3 regions of the Vallitalea guaymasensis genome follow, and region 2 is predicted to be linked to each of the others. Evidence: riboswitches for the same ligand, from Rfam matches in the RefSeq annotation. Region 2 holds a riboswitch; each other region holds the start of a gene.
What was found. Region 2 has a riboswitch for lysine ahead of dapA (4-hydroxy-tetrahydrodipicolinate synthase). Riboswitches for the same ligand answer to the same signal wherever they lie in the genome.
Positions count from the first base shown of each region.

Region 1 (3,292 bases), 2.3 Mb from region 2:
GGGTACCACATCCTAGGAAACCACCCACCATAATGACTGAACCATCTTTTAACAAAGGCTTTAAATCGTCTTTACTAACTAATTTATTCACCTTTTCACCTCTTTTAAAATATTATTTATATAAACCTTCTCCTTATTTGACTCTTAACCTATACCTAATATTTTTCTTGCTTCATCAGGAGTTGCAATTTCTCTTCCAAGTTCTTTCGCTAACGTCACTACTTTTTCCACAAGCTCTCCATTGGAATTTGCTAACACACCTTTTTTCATGTAAATATTATCCTCATAACCTACTCTAACGTGTCCACCCATAATAATACTTATAGTAGCCATGTTGAACTCATTTCGTCCTATACCAGTTACTGTATAAGTTGCATCATCTGGAATACTGTCCACTAAGTATATTAAATCTCTAGGTGTTGCGGCTATTCCTCCGTTAACTCCTAATACAAAGTTAAAATGGAGTGGCGCTTTTAGAATACCTTTTTTGTATAATCTAAGTGCCATATCAACCATACCTTTGTCAAAAACCTCTATTTCAGGCTTTATACCTAGACCATAGATTTTTTCTGCAAACTCTATTATTGTGTTTTCAGTGTTAACAAAAATATCGTCACCACCAAAATTACAAGTTCCACAATCCAGTGTTGCCATCTCAGGATCAAGATATATTGGCTGTAATCTCTCTTCATTTGTCATCCCTACTGCCCCACCAGTGGATGGTTGAATGATTACATCTTTGCATCTTTCTTTTATACCATCTATGCATTCTTTGAATCTATTTTTATCTTGTGTAGGAGTTCCATCATCTTCTCTTACATGTAGATGAATGATACTTGCTCCAGCTTTGTAAGCTTTCTCGGCTTCACTTACAATTTCATCCACAGTGTAAGGTACAGTAGGATTATGTTCCTTGGTAACTTCTGCTCCGCAAATAGCTGCTGTAATTATTAATTTTTCCATAACTACTTCCCTACTTTCTTTGTTTGTCCTTAGGAACTACACATGTTCCACTTGCCTTGCATACTACAACAGACTCTTCCATAACCTCAGCTGCTGAATCATTTATATCTGGTCTTTGTCTTATTACTTTCCTTGCTTCAAATACCATTTTCCTTGAAGTGTTTCCAAAACCAGTAATCTGTCCTTCACATTCTATGTAATCACCAGCATATACAGGAGCTATAAATTCAATATTGTCATATGCTTTGAATAATCCTTCGTCCCCATCATTTTTAATCAATAATTCTGTTGCTACATCGCCAAAAAGCTGTAAAATCTTAGCTCCATCAACTAGATTTCCCCCATAATGAGCGTCATGACAACTCATTCTTACTCTTATTAATGATTTCATCTACCTAACTCCTTTCTCCCAAACCTAAGTTACTTCTAAGTAATAACCTTAAAACGTTTACTATCAACTCCCTTTTTCTCAATTTTCCACCCTAAATCCAGTCACATAACGCAAGAAAAGCACTGAAAATAAGATTTCAATGCTTTTCGTAAATAAAAGCTATTTATGTAATGAAATCTTATTTTCAATACATAAATAGCTCTCCATAAAACTTAGGATATCTAATCATCCCTTATGGCAGTGATAATGTATTGTCATTATCACCAAGAATATATTTAAGAACCAACATACTCTTTCGGCAAAGGAACCATTCATCTTTAATATTGGAGGTTCTTCTCCTTAACAATTAAAGATTACCCTCTCCTTCGCGCCTCTATTCATGTTTTATATAATATTTATATAGATTGTTATATGAATCTATATAATAATCATATTCAATTTATTATTTAATTGTGTTTGTCAAATTACTATTTCATATAGTTATAATATAATCATGATATAGTTAGCTTGGGGTCATTTTAGTTTGTTATTAGACTTATTACATTATAATATTTAAGATTACTATTATAATTATTTTTAGAAGACTTAGGGGTATGTTTTTATATTATCATCTTCTATTTTAATATTCAATTATTCTGATAATACTTTTATCATTCGAAATATTTTTTTATGGTTTAATAATTATAATAAAATAAAACTGTATATTTTATTAACTTTTTTTAAGATATGACTATTTTTTAAAGTTCATTGACATATACTATAGACATATGAAGGTGGTGGTTTTATGAATGACCATAAAAAGGTTATTATAGCTGAAATTGTATCGGCAATTGCAATAATACTAGTAGGAAGTTTATTTCACTTCTTATATGAGTGGACAGAATGTACGTTTATAGGAATATTCAGTCCAGTTAATGAAAGCCAGTGGGAACATATCAAAATAATGTTTTATCCTGTTATTTTAGTAAGCATCATTGAATATTTTTTCGTAAGATATGATGTTAATAATTTTGTGTTCGCAAAAGCTATGTCAGTACTAGTTTTTATTGGAACTACTTATTTATTGATATTCTTATATGAGTGCATTTTTGGCGAAGGTGAAATGGTACTTCATGTAGTAACATATATTATTGGAGCTTTTGTTGGTCAATTGGTAAGTTATTTTATATTAAAATCTCCAAAAAGAAGTAAATGCAAAAATCTTATAGGTTATTATATTTTTCTATTACTGTTTTTGGTAATTACTCTATTTACCTTTAGACCTTTGCAGTGTGATTTCTTTAAAGATTCTACAACAGGATATTATGGAATACCTCCTAAAAGTTGAAGATTAAGTATTCTATAAAAGTAAAATAGCTGTCTAGTAATATATTTTATGTCAGTGCTAATAAAATATATTACCAAACAGCTTTATTTTTATAAATCTATTCTCACAATATAGATTTTTCTATACAAAATTATCCATACCTATTTTACTGAGTTTTTCTCCACAATAGAATTTTAAGTGATAGAGTATATCTTTTTTATCATTCACATAGACAACTCTATTAGAAATCATCATTTTACTGTCATCATTCAATTGAAGTAATTCTTTTTCTTCACCTACAGCTTTTACAATTTCCAAGTCCATATTCATTTTGGTTACAGAAACTTTCAGTTCTTCAAATAAGTAATGAGATATACCATTTTCAAAGTTAAAATCTTTGAAGAAATTCTCCTCTTCATATACAAAATGAAAGACTTCCAGCCCAATGGGTCGTCCATCCATCATCCTGAGTCGTTTTACAAAAAGGCATTTTGTATTTTCTTTTATGCCTGTTTTTTCAGCTATTTCTGCATCTATTATAATTTCTTTTTTATCTAGTATCTTAGTACTTATGTTCAAGCCTCGCATCTTAATGAAATATGTTAAACTTACAAATGGTTCAATAGATATTC
Region 1 is NZ_CP058561.1:4,338,468-4,341,759, reverse strand. Features, by position in the region: gene HYG85_RS18605 (CoA transferase subunit A) at 1-91, opposite strand, end outside; gene kce (3-keto-5-aminohexanoate cleavage enzyme) at 145-963, opposite strand; gene kal (3-aminobutyryl-CoA ammonia lyase) at 974-1,354, opposite strand; lysine riboswitch at 1,543-1,738, opposite strand; gene HYG85_RS18590 (DUF6512 family protein) at 2,139-2,681, shown strand; gene HYG85_RS18585 (GntR family transcriptional regulator) at 2,802-3,292, opposite strand, start outside.
Region 1: linked by a shared signal. The riboswitch ahead of kal (3-aminobutyryl-CoA ammonia lyase) and the one ahead of dapA (4-hydroxy-tetrahydrodipicolinate synthase) in region 2 are both predicted to bind lysine.

Region 2 (3,292 bases):
ATCATCTTATATAAAACAACAACTGGCGATTATGTAACTCTTGAAGAGTATTTAGATAGAAATAAAGAAAAACATGAAAATAAAGTTTATTATGTAACAGATGAAACTCTTCAATCTCAATACATCAAGATGTTCAAAGATAATGGTATGGAAGCTGTCATAATGAATACAACTATTGACCAACCTTATATTTCACATATTGAGATGAAGGAAAGTGAAAACAATATAAAATTCGCTAGAATAGATGCTGACCTTACTGATAGTCTAAAAGATGAAGACAGTACAAGTGAAGAAGACAACAAAAAACTTAGTGAAGAAGTTCAAACTGTATTCAGAAAAGCTCTTGCTAATGAAAATCTTACTGTAACTATGGAGAATCTAAAATCAGAAGATATATCAGCTATGATAATATTACCTGAAGAATCTCGTAGAATGCAGGATATGAGCAAAATGTACGGTATGTTTGGAATGGACAGCGCAGCTATGCCAAGTAATGAAAGTCTTCTACTTAACAAGAAAAACAAGTTAGTTAAATATATCATTGATAATAAGGATAACGAGAATACTGATATATTCTGTAATCAAATTTATGATTTAGCTATGATAAGTCATAAGCAGTTATCCCCTGAAGCAATGACTAAATTCATTGAAAGAAGTAATAAGATACTTCAAAAATTAATCTAATCTTTAATAGACAGCTCAAATTTCCCACCTTTAATTATTAAGTGGGAAATTTTGAGTAGATAATATTTGACAAATATCTACATTAGTGATATTATAATACAAAATTTAATAGTTTAGTATGGTAGAGGAGCATTTTACATTAGTAAGTAATTTGATTTGTTCAGGCAAAAGTGATAATTATTGAAAGGGTAAGGTGCCGAAGAAGAAAATACCTGTTTTATTTTCTGTCTGGGTATATAGTCAATAGCTATATAACTGTCATATATATTATTATATATGGGGTGCTACTTGTGACATTTTATTTGATTATTTCACAGTCGGCACATAACGCCGACTGTTTTTTATTTAAATCTTATCCTCCACTAATTACTGAAATATTAAACAAAAATTTCAATTATTTTAGTTAATAGCAATATAATATATTAAGTAAGTAATAGAAATAGGAGGTCTGATAATCATAAAAATAAATTTCCACATGAAATCGTAAATATTTGCTTACCTTATATTGATGTTTTGGTGAAAAACAGATATACTAAAGTAGAATAAAAAGCTATTTTGAGCATTTCATATGCTTTAGAAATAGGACTTTTCTATAAGATAAACATGAGTGACTATGTCACGTAAAAGATTTCAAGGAAAATAGTAAGTAATAATAAAATGTAAAGTTTATAGATGTAGGTAAATAATTTTGTATATAAAATCTTAGGAGGTTGTTATATGTCTATTTTTACAGGATCTGGTGTAGCGATAGTAACACCATTTAACGATGATATGAGTGTTAACTTTGAAGGGTTAGAAAAATTAATTGATTTTCAAATAGAAAATAAAACTGATTGTATTGTTATCTGTGGTACAACTGGTGAATCATCAACACTTAATGATGAGGAACATCTTGAATGTATAAAAGTGGCAATAGACAGGACTAATAAAAGAGTACCTGTCATAGCTGGAACTGGAAGCAATGACACTAAGCATGGTATTGAATTATCTAAGAGAGCTGAAAAGCTTGGTGCTGACGGTCTATTGCAAGTGACTCCTTATTATAATAAAACTACTCAAAAAGGATTGATTAGACACTTTTCTTCTATTGCCAACAGCGTTGATATCCCTGTTGTATTATATAATGTACCATCAAGAACAGGTCTTAACATTGATGTTGATACTGCAGTAGAATTATCAAAAGTAGATAATATCGTTGCTATAAAGGAAGCTAGTGGAAACATAGGTCATATTACTGAATTAGTTGCTAGATGCGAAGGTAATCTTGATCTATATTCTGGTAATGATGATCAGATAGTACCTCTACTCTCTCTAGGTGGTAAAGGTGTTATCTCCGTAGTAGCAAACATTCTACCAAAAGAAACTCATGACATAGTAGCCAAGTTTTTAACTGGGGATGTAAAAGGAAGTCTTGATCTACAACTTAAATTACATGAATTGATTAAATCACTTTTCTGTGAAGTCAATCCGATACCAGTAAAAGCTGCTATGAATTATTTAGGTCTTCCATCTGGCCCATGTCGCTTACCATTAACAGATATGGAACCAGCTAATAGATTACGAGTTGAGAATGCAATTAAAAAATTAGGAATAACTATCTAAATCATTAAAACCACTGAATACATTTTGATTCAGTATTCAGTGGTTATTTATATACTATGGAAAAAACTACTTTTTTTCGTGGAAAGCTTTTAAAATGAAAGGAGTTTTACAATGACTAGAATTATAATGCATGGTTGTAATGGGAAAATGGGACAGGTAATTTCTAAAATAGTAGAAGAAGATAATGATGCCTCTATAGTAGCAGGTATTGATATATCTGATCATATTGATAACCCCTACCCTGTTTTTACTGATATTAACACTCTAGATGTTGAAGGAGATGTTATAATCGACTTCTCCACAGCCAAAGCTGTACCTTCATTAATCGACTATGCAAAGTCTAGAAAAATACCTGTTGTTTTATGTACAACTGGTCTGAATGATGAACAAATCAATTTAGTTAATGAAGCTAGTAAAGAGATTGCTATCCTTTTATCAGCTAATATGTCACTTGGAGTTAATTTGATACTTAACTTAGTAAAGAAAGCTGCTCAAACCCTTACCTCAGCAAATTTTGATATTGAGATCATCGAGAAACATCACAATCAAAAGATTGATGCTCCTAGTGGTACAGCATTAGCTATTGCTGATTCAATCAATGCTTCTCTCAATAATGAATATTCCTATACTTATGATAGATCTAAGGAAAGAGTTAAACGTGATTCAAAAGAAATAGGTATACATGCTGTTAGAGGTGGTACAATCGTTGGTGAGCATTCAATTATTTTTGCTGGAAAAGATGAAATAGTAGAACTTAATCACAGTGCCTTATCAAAAGACATTTTTGCTGTTGGAGCTGTGAATGCTGCTAAGTTCTTAAGCCAAAAATCTGAAGGTATGTATGATATGCAGAATGTAATTGAAGGTAATTAAAAAAAGTAATATTACGTCAGCAGATTAAACGTCCATGTTTAAAACTGCTGATTATTATTTTTAAGGTATTCATAATATTTTTGTAGGATACCAGGGTTAGAATCCAGGAACTTGATGAACTGTTCAATATTTT
Region 2 is NZ_CP058561.1:985,159-988,450, forward strand. Features, by position in the region: gene htpG (molecular chaperone HtpG) at 1-684, shown strand, start outside; lysine riboswitch at 799-979, shown strand; gene dapA (4-hydroxy-tetrahydrodipicolinate synthase) at 1,402-2,286, shown strand; gene dapB (4-hydroxy-tetrahydrodipicolinate reductase) at 2,398-3,159, shown strand; gene HYG85_RS04420 (metal-dependent transcriptional regulator) at 3,198-3,292, opposite strand, start outside.

Region 3 (3,292 bases), 520 kb from region 2:
ATCAACTTAATCGAATAAAATTAATGTTTGCAGTAGCATTCAAAGATTTGGAGAATACTGAGCAATTAGTAGAGAAGAAAAAAATACTATAGAATAAAAAAGGGGCTGTGGGATAATATACCAAAATGTATTATCCCACAGCTATTTATTTATTGATTAAATATATTAAATTCATATTGTTCTATTGGTTAACCTCTGTTGGTTTCTTTAGCTTATTAGTAATAAAAATGAAAATAGCAAATTCTACTATTATTACACCATAACATAATAATAGATTTTTAGTAAATCCATATATTATAAAGGCTACAAAGGATATAAGACCAGCTATTAACGCATACGGTAATTGGGACGTAAAGTGAGCATCAAGTTTTGCTTGAGCTCCTGTAGCAGAAAGTACGGTGGTATCACTTATTGGTGAGCAGTGATCTCCAAGGATAGCACCACTTAATACAGCAGCCATAGCTGGTAACATCATTGAAGGATCAGTTGCAGCTAATATCTTACCAACAATTGGTAATAATAAACCAAAAGTTCCCCAGCTGGTTCCAGTCATAAAAGCGATGAAACTTCCAATTATGAACATAATAGGTATCAATAGGCTAGGGTTCATTTGAGAAGTTTCAATCCAATCAGCCAAATATTGACCAGTGTTAAGTTTATCTATAACCTCAACTAGTGTCCAAGCAGCAATTAAGATTATTGATGCAGGAAGCATAGAACGGATACCTGACTTAGTAGCACGGAAAAGATGCTTTCCTGAAACTTCACCAGTGGTTATAGCAAATATAGTTGCTATGATTGTAGTGATTACAGAACCACGGAAGAGTGGAAGAGTAATATCTACAGATAACATTTGACTAATGTCCCATTTGGCGTCATATAACATACCACCTAAGATTAGGATAATAAGTGATAGGATAGTGATTATTAAAGCCCACTTAGAACCTTTGTTAGTAACCGCCTGTACATGAGAGATATCTTCAGCTGATTTTGAACAGCTGATATCATTTCCTTCTTCGGCTTTTCGCTCATAAGTTTTCATTTTACCAATGTTAATATTGAATTTTATAACTACAAAGACCATTATAAGAGCTACAATAGCGTAAAATTGCATAGGAATCATTCGCCAGTATGCGCCAGTTCCTGTAGTTGCAGTATAGCCAACTTTTTTGAAAACACCTGTTAATGTACCGATTATGTAAGCTCCCCATGTAGAGATTGGTAATAAGATAACTACTGGAGCACTTGTTGAATCAATGATATATGAGAGTTTGGCACGACTGATACTATAACGGTCTGTGATAGGTTTTGAGATTTCACCTATAACTAGAGCATTGAAGTAATCATCAATAAAGATGACAATTCCTAGAATCCATGCAACAATTTGTGCTGCTTTCTTATTCTTGATCTTTGAAACTGCAAAATCAGCAAATGCCTTAGTGGAATTGGTAATCGTTAAAAGAGTTGTGATGATTCCTAGTAACAATAAAAAACCTACTATTGGCATGTGCCAAGAAAAATCTGTTATTATTTCCCAAACTGTTGTACCTATGTAAGATATTGTGTCCAACACATTGAAACCATGTGCAATCAATGAACCTATGATGATTCCAACAGATAGTGACATGATAACTTTTTTTGTTATGATAACTAATACAATCATTATGATTGCTGGTACTAAACTTAATAAAAGTTCCATAATTTCCTCCTATTATTTCATTTTCTTAAAACTTCTAATGACTAAATTTGGATGTGTTTTATAGCATTAAAAAAGACAATAGGTACACTATTGTCTGAAAGTATCTTATTCAAATAATAGCGCCTTCACTACGGTAGGTAGTGAGAGTGATAAGTCTATTAAACTTAACTCCAACATTATTTATTGGCGGAAAATAATGCTTCGGCAGATCATCCTTTCATCATACTTTATTCGCTTGCCAAGCTAGGTTATGATTACTAATAATCTCTGCGCCTCTATTATGCTTATTCAATTGTCAGTATTGAATTATACAGGAGGACAATGTATAATGTCAAGTTGAATTTATTATTATTAACCTTTTCTAGGTATTTTACTTTCTTTGTTAAATATTTCAATGAGTTCTCTTACAGCTACGTCCATGTCACTAGAGTCTACTTCATAATCAAAAGTACCATAATATTTTTTCCATTTCTTATACATAGGGTCATAATAATTATCAAGCAGTAAACCTACAAAATCATGAAGATTACCATTTTCAATATATTCATTCATCAAGTTGTAATCATGATTGGACATATATGATTTTATTGTAGTGAGTGAATTTTTTATAAAAGACAGGTTTTCTTCAAAAGTACCATTAGTTTCCATGTAATCATCTAACAATCTCTGTATTCTAATTTCCTTGTCAAGATTGACAAGTACGTGGATACCTGTTTTGATATGATTGATAGCATATGCAGGAACGACTCTTCTACCTATTTTTGAGCTTTCCGCTTCAACGAAAACAAGTGAGTCATCAAGGGATATGGTTTTATCATAGACATAAGATTCAAATGCTTTTTGTGGAGGCTGTTCACCTAGACCTACACCACCAAATACTGAACCACGATGATTGGCTAATCCTTCAAGGTCAAGTACAGGCATACCAGCTTTTTCTAGAGCTTTTAACAACAAAGTCTTACTACAACCAGTATAGCCATGTAAAACAATATATGGAGATGGAAGGGTTAATCTTCTTTCAAAGTCTTTTAATATATAGGTTCTGTATGCCTTATAACCACCTTCTAGTTGATAAGCTGGGAGATGCATCAAAGATATGACTGTAGCGATAGATTTACTTCTAAGTCCACCTCTCCAACAGAATATAACAATTTTACTATACCCTTTGGCTGCTTTTTTAATCTTAGCATAGATTTCTGGCAGCTTATGGGAAGCTATTTCAAAACCTTCTTCTTTTGCAGTTATTTTATTAACATTTTTATAAGTATGTCCAAGATAGGCTCTTTCTTCATTATTGAAGATAGGTACATTGACAGCTCCCGGTATTGTTCCTTCCTCAAATTCCTTAGTAGTTCTGACATCTATGAAAATAACTCTATCCATATGTAGACATTTATCAATAGATATGGTTTCCATTATAATTTCCTCTTTTCGAAGTATTTCTAGTTAAATTGATACATATTATTATTTAACGTTGCTTAGTAAGCAGGGTTATACTATAATGATGGTATCAAAATCAATTTGTTTTATTGTTAATCTATAATTACTTTTATACTATAGTATACAGTATTAGTAATATATAATTCAATAACT
Region 3 is NZ_CP058561.1:466,003-469,294, reverse strand. Features, by position in the region: gene HYG85_RS02080 (acyl-CoA dehydratase activase-related protein) at 1-92, shown strand, start outside; gene HYG85_RS02075 (Na+/H+ antiporter NhaC family protein) at 182-1,699, opposite strand; lysine riboswitch at 1,809-1,985, opposite strand; gene mnmH (tRNA 2-selenouridine(34) synthase MnmH) at 2,051-3,115, opposite strand.
Region 3: linked by a shared signal. The riboswitch ahead of HYG85_RS02075 (Na+/H+ antiporter NhaC family protein) and the one ahead of dapA (4-hydroxy-tetrahydrodipicolinate synthase) in region 2 are both predicted to bind lysine.